One region of the Orrella daihaiensis genome, then DNA from elsewhere that is predicted to be linked to it. Evidence: predicted binding sites of a transcription regulator. Region 1 holds the regulator's gene; the other holds the start of a gene.

The links. Region 1 encodes FNR, which switches genes on or off when oxygen is low (the NO sensors DNR and NnrR bind a similar motif). Its sites were predicted from a motif close to TTGATNNNNATCAA; they were not measured.
Region 2: the regulator FNR is predicted to act here: its motif matches at 1,843-1,856, upstream of DHf2319_RS04100 (universal stress protein).

Annotation. Positions count from the first base shown of each region.
Region 1 covers NZ_CP063982.1:993,929-997,338, reverse strand. The annotation lists gene clpB (ATP-dependent chaperone ClpB) at 1-188, opposite strand, end outside; gene DHf2319_RS04830 (LysR family transcriptional regulator) at 320-1,222, shown strand; gene fnr (fumarate/nitrate reduction transcriptional regulator Fnr) at 1,311-2,042, shown strand; gene DHf2319_RS04820 (acyl-CoA dehydrogenase family protein) at 2,030-3,037, opposite strand; gene DHf2319_RS04815 (acyl-CoA dehydrogenase family protein) at 3,042-3,410, opposite strand, start outside.
Region 2 covers NZ_CP063982.1:844,363-847,772, forward strand. The annotation lists gene DHf2319_RS04085 (formylglycine-generating enzyme family protein) at 1-601, shown strand, start outside; gene DHf2319_RS04090 (4'-phosphopantetheinyl transferase family protein) at 598-1,356, opposite strand; gene DHf2319_RS04095 (protein tyrosine phosphatase family protein) at 1,439-1,783, shown strand; gene DHf2319_RS04100 (universal stress protein) at 1,957-2,415, shown strand; gene DHf2319_RS04105 (peroxiredoxin) at 2,624-3,127, shown strand; gene DHf2319_RS04110 (MFS transporter) at 3,283-3,410, shown strand, end outside.

The sequences.
Region 1 (3,410 bases):
GCAGGACCTAGGCGATTGACAGCGACACCGGCGCGCGCCAAAAGGCTGCCTGCCCCACTGTCCGGATCAGCCAACATGGCAGCGAGCACGTGCACCGGCTCAATGAACTGGTTGTCATTGCGTGCAGCCAGACTTTGCGCATCGGCCAGTGCTTGCTGAAATTTTGTGGTTAATTTGTCGAATCTCATCGTTGAATTCCGTCTCTGACCGGGTTCTACCCCGCTTATTCTCAATGGTTACTATGTGGGGACATCACCGCTTATTTCAATAGCAGCCACTCGCAACGACAACCTATCGCCTGGTCAATTATGATCTGGACATGGATCGATTCTCACAGCTTGAAGCCTTTGTTGCTTCAGCCACGCTAGGCAGCTTTTCAGCGGTTGCACGCGCTGAAGGGGTGACGCCCGCCCTGATTGCCCGCCGGGTGGACGCGCTAGAGGCCAGACTCGGCGTGCGCCTGTTTGTACGAAGCACTCGCAAACTTGCGCTAACGAGCGAGGGACACGCCTTGTTCGCCCAGGCACAAGAAATTTTGAGGTCATTGCAGGAAACTGAAACCCGCATCGGTCAAGGTAGCGCAAAACCGGTAGGCCTTTTACGCATCACTGCGCCAGCAGGCTTTGGCAGGCGTCATGTCGCACCCCTCATGCCGGCGTTATGCGAGCAGCATCCGGGACTTGAAGTATCACTAGACCTGAGTGATGACTTTGTTGACTTGGCCAATGATCGATTTGATTGCGCCATTCGTATCGGCGAACTCTCGGACTCAAGCCTGATTGGTATACGACTTGCCGAGAACCAACGCGTTGTCGTCGCCTCGCCTGCCTACCTAAAAACACATGGGGTGCCCAAACACCCGGCAGAGCTCTCTGCTCATCAATGCCTGCCGCTGTCGGCCCGTAGTGGCCAGACGCGCGGGTGGCTGTTTCAAGTCGACGGCCAAGCAGTTTGGCACTCTATCGAAGGGCAAATGGCATGCAGTGATGGCAGCGTGCTACACCAATGGTGTTTGGATGGGCATGGGCTTGCCTGGCGTTCACTGTGGGAAGTTAGCCACGATATTGCAACCGGCAGACTGATCAGTGTGCTGGATCAGTACCGTGCCGCGCCTAACGGGATATTTGCGCTAATGCCACAGCGTCGGTTGACCCCGCTCAGAGTGAAAGTGCTGGTCGAGTGGCTAAAGTACCACTATGGACAAAGTGGTTATTTTGACTAAAATCAATTCTAGGATGTCTGATGATAAAGAAGGGTTTCGTACAAAACTCGTACAAACTTGACGGATATAAATTTTTTGGTAACTAGCTATGTCTCAAAAACGCGTTCCCGTCGCTGTCGATGCTGTTCACTGTGCCACTTGCATGATGGGTAACGTTTGCCTGCCTGCTGGCATGCCGAACCATGAGGTTGAGCAACTAGATCAACTGGTAAAAGAGCGAATCAAACTCAAGAAAGGCGATATCTTGTATCGCAGCGGTGAAAAGCTCGATGCTTTGTATGGCCTGCGCTTGGGCTCGGTGAAATCCCAGCTTGAGGAAGCAACTGGTCAGGTTCAAATCACGGGATTTTTTCTGCCGGGCGAGATTATCGGCTTGGATGGCATGCTCGATGGCGAGCACGGCACCAATGCCGTCGCCATGGAAGACTCAGAAGTTTGCGTGGTTCGTTTGAAAGACATCGACGATATCAGTCGATATGTACCCTCGCTACAACAACAAGTCAGGCGCGTGATGAGCAAGGAAATTGCGCGCACCTATCAGGTCATGCTCGCGCTAGGATCCATGCGCTCAGAAGCCAGACTAGCGGCATTCCTGGTGAACCTGTCGCAGCGACTCTCGGCGCTAGGCTACTCCTCTACAGACTTCATCATGCGCATGAGCCGCGAGGAAATCGGCAACTATCTCGGGTTAACACTTGAGACCGTCAGCAGGTTGTTCTCACGATTTGCGCGCGATGGCCTGATTTCTGTCAGCCAACGTGAAATTCGGATATTGGACATGGAAGCGCTTGAAGAGCTTGCCGGCCATCAAGCCTCCTGAAATACCCGCTGTCTGACGAAGTCGAGCAAATTGGGTTCAGACAAAGCTGTCAGACCAATTTGTTGAGCCCAATAGCCCTCACCTCCACCTAGGCGTGCCCACTCGTAAAGGCGCCGTGTGTAGAGCTGCAAATCATATTCATAGGTCACACCAATGGCCGCATGAACTGCATGTGCAATGGCTGCTATGCGAGGTGCAACCGCGCTAGTCTGGGTTTTAGCGACCCGGGCCGCCTCAAACTCAGGCTGCCATTGTTCAGTTTGACAGCCAATCTGGCTAGCCATACGGGCACCGTAAACAAGCTCTGCCATTTCACTGATTTGTTGCTGCAGAGCCTGAAACTTGCCGATCGGCTTACCGAACTGCACTCGATCATTGGCGTAAGTCAGAGTCAACTCCAGCACCCGGGCAGCAACCCCAGCCATTTGCACTGCCAAAGCCAGTGCGACACCATGAGCCACCATTGCCCGAGGCGCCGTGCCGATCGCAGATTGATTCACCACCGTTGGCGCCCAAGTGGCCTGCCCATCAAAACATCCAGGTCCACCGACATCTGTTATCTGCGCTTGACTTAGCGGCAACAAATACACCGTATCCTGATGCTGCAGCAAGGCGTAAGTCGAAAGTTTCGAGGATGGCAAATCACGCGCGACCAACGCGCCATCGGCATTGAGCTGTGCAAACCCACTGGCCGTGATGGCACCATCAGGCAAAGTCTGACCCAGGTTTGCCAACAAGGCTCGCGCAAACACCGTCGTACCCATTGGCACGGGCAGCCCGTGACGCCCCGCCGCAAACAGGACCTCCCAGGCTTGCGCCCAGCCTAGCCCGGCGCCACCCGCCTCTTCAGAAACCATCACATCCAAGAACCCAGACTCAACGAGCGGTGCCACGAGATCAGCAGCGCAACCGCTTCGACCAGTTGCTCTTATCTTGGCGGGCAGGTCCTGCGCAGCCAGCAATTTATCCAGCGATTCATAGAGTTCATTCTGCATCTCGTTACCTCAAAGCCAGACCACGAGCAATAATGCCGCGCAAGATTTCACGGGTTCCGCCACGCAAAGAAAAGGTGACACCCATTTGCTCCAAATAAGCCAGGACTTTCATCAATTCACCCGAAACCGCAAACTCAGGATGCTCACCAATCCACTGGCCAATGTCTCGTATCACACGCTGCTCAAAATCCGTGCCGTAGTCCTTAACAACAGATGCTTCCACAGCTGGGCTAAAGCCCTGAACCAATTGATCTGTCACCGACAGCGACATCCCACGCAAAGCGCACAGCTCAGCCAACAAACTGCCCAATAATCGCTGGGCATCTGCATCCTGGCAATCCTGGCTACGCAACTCCTGAGCCCAGGCATCGAG
Region 2 (3,410 bases), 150 kb from region 1:
CACCGAGGTAACTGTTGGCGACTTCGCCCGGTTCGCCCAACAAAATAATCTGCAAACTGCTGCCGAACGTGATGGCGGAGGCTACGAATATCGTTTTGGCTGGCAGCAGCGCGAGGGCTGGAATTTTCGGTCACCCTACGGCAAGCCGGCCAAGGATCAAGAACCCGCCGTACACGTGAGTTGGTTTGAAGCTGACCAGTACTGCAAATCCAATGGCGGGCGCCTGCCTACCCGGGATCAATGGGCACAGGCAGCCTATCAGGAAACCCGGGCTAATCCCCCCGAGCCGTTTGTCACGGCAAAGTCCTATGAATTCCCTACGGGGGAGTCCAGCAAGAATGCCAATACGGTTGGGGATGGCGACGGCTGGTCTGAGCACGCGCCAGTGGCCAGTTTTCCGCCGGGAGTGAACGGTCTTTATGATATGGGTGCCAATGTATGGGAGTGGCTAGCCGATGCGCGCGGTGATGACAGACTCACGGCCGGCGGCTCTTGGTGGTATGGGCCTTCGAAGATGACTGAACGCGCAATGCAGTACAAGCCAGGCAATTTTTATGCCGTGTATGTGGGATTTCGTTGCGTTTACGATCGCGCTAATTAGATCCAGTCGGAGTCCGTCCAGGGGCAGATGTCAATGCTCGGATCGGTAGTAGCCTGGGTCGAGACCGCCAGGCTTATCAGGTGTTCAGGTTCAATGCGCCAATGATGAAATCGCCATGGCAGGGTGGGCGTGAGCCTCGCGTCCCTGACCCGCAGTCGAATTCGTTCGGGCAATGTGGCACCGGGCGGGCTTAATTCAAATTCAAAGCCCGTCAGGCTATCGGCAATGCCCCACGCCTGAGCTTTCAAGAACGCTTCTTTTAGGGTCCAGTAAGTCAGAAACCGCTGTTGTCTCAGTTCTGGTGGTTGATAGTCTATGTCGCGTTGCTCGGCTTGGGTGAAATAACGCTTCGCAAGCCCAGCTTTTGTCGTTCTGTTTAACCATTCGGTATCGATTCCCATCGGTTCGGGGCCAATGGCCAAAACGGTCAGCCCCTGCGTGTGTGCGAGGTTAAAGTGCACGGCTTTTGCATTGAAAGGGTGGCTGAGCACTGGTTTTTGTCGGCCCGTAACTCCAAAGCAAATGTCCGACGGATTACAGCCAAGCACTTTGGATAGCAGTCTCCTGGTGAGCCCGTGGCTGACCAGAAAGGCATGCCGATGCTCGGGGTTAATCAAGCGCGCAAGCCTCGCAGTTTCGGCTTCATCTAGCCAACTCGTTATTTGCGTGATGAGGTCGGGGTTGCGCACGACGCCTGGGTTGAGATGGCGAACCAGAAAGGTTGAACCGTCAAATCGTTCTGAAATTGGTGACATAAGCCCAAAAATATCGGGAATTGCGTGACTGAAACGTGATGTATTAGTAATCTAAAGCATTCGTCATCATACGGAGTTTTTTATGTCGACCCCTATTCAGCGCCTGACCCCTGATTTTGCTGTTGCACCGCAACTAAGCCCTCAAGATATGGCGGCCGTTGCACAGGCGGGCTATAAGAGCGTGATTATCAATCGCCCTGACTATGAGGGCGGATCTGAGCAACCAACTTCTGAAGCGGTCAGTACGGCGGCGCGTGAGGCTGGCTTACGTGTAGCCTACCAGCCGGTGGTCAGTGGTGCCATCACGGCCGATGACGTTACCAAGTTCTCAGAATTACTACAGACGTTACCCACGCCAATACTGGCGTATTGTCGCTCTGGTGCCCGTTGCACCGTATTGTTCCAATCGGCGACGTCCAAAAGTTAAGCTGCATCTGTAATTTGCTGGGGCGAGCCGGGGCTGTAAGGTTGTCGGTGTTTGATTTATTGATAAGCATCAATTTTTAAACATGTGGTGGATACCATTTGCAGGGATTTGCGCTAGCATGAAAGAGTCAGATTGGCATTACCGACTCATACAAAAATCAAAGGGAGTTCAATATGTTTAAAAAAATCCTGATTCCGACCGATGGCTCGGCGCTTTCAGCCCAGGCTGCCAACGCTGGGGTGTCATTTGCCCGTTCAGTGGGTGCCGAGGTCGTTGCACTGTATGTCGGTCAGCCTTTTGCTGCCACGATTGGCTTTGATGGCATGGCGGCGGCTTACGCCATTACCGATGAAGATTATGAGAAGGCCTCTGCCGAGCAGGCTAAGAAATATTTGCAGGCAGTCGTTGATCGTGCTGAAACCGCGGGTGTGAAGGTTTCTTCCGAGTCAGTCACCAATTTCAACGTCGCTGACGGGATTGTTGACGCTGCCGGTAAACACGGTTGCGATCTTATTTTTATGGGTAGTCACGGGCGCAGCGGATTGTCACGGTTGCTGTTAGGCAGTGTGACAGCCAAGGTGTTGTCTTTGGCGCAGGTGGCCGTGTTGGTGTATCGTGTCAAAGAGGAATAAACACAAAAACCGCAAGTCTGCTTCAGGGTGCATCAGTTAGGCCCTCAAAAACGCTGCTTTGAGCAGCGTTTTTTACGCGATTTACCCAGGACGCCCCATTGTGAAGTCCCGGGGCTTGTTGGGGACAAGCTAGCCAAGGCCTCGTCTGCTGTCCTATGATGTGGCGTTTAAACAATCGCCGGCAACTGGCAAACTAGGAGAAAAAATAATGACAGTTAAAGTTGGAGATCATGTGCCAGAGGGTACGTTGACCGAGTTCATCGAGAATGAGACTGCGGGGTGTGCGCTCGGACCGAACGACTTCAAGGTATCCGAGCTGACCAAAGGCAAGAAAATCCTGATGTTTGCACTGCCAGGTGCTTACACGCCAACATGCTCGGCCAAGCATGTGCCAAGCTACCTCGAGAGTTATGACGCCATTAAGGCCAAAGGTGTAGACGAAATCTGGTGTGTGGCGGTTAATGATGCCTTCGTGATGGGTGCTTGGGGGCGTGAGCAGGGTGTGGCTGGAAAAATTCGCATGTTGGGTGATGGCGCGGCTGCCTGGACCAAGGCGATGGGTTTGGAGTTGGATTTGACGGCACGTAACATGGGCGTGCGCTCCCAACGTTATGCCGCGTTGATTGAAGACGGTGTCATCAAAGCACTTGAAATTGAAGCCCCTGGCGCATTCGAAGTCAGCTCTGCGCAGTCCATGTTGAAGCATCTCTAACGGACTCACACACCATACGTGGTGTATTGAAATGGCCGGCCTACGCTGGCCATTTTGTTGGTGCGTTCAAGCAACATTCGTGATCACGTTGCTAAATTGTCTTTGTCATTGAGCACAGGCTCAAGCTATTCTGTGGCTTGCAAACGCCTGCCGCTATGTTCACCACCCTCGCATCCTTTTCTTCTTTATTTCTATCCACATTCGTGATGTTGGTGGGTGTGGGGCTGTTTAACGTCTTCATGGGACTAAAGCTCTCTGAAGATGGGGTCAGTGCGATCTGGAT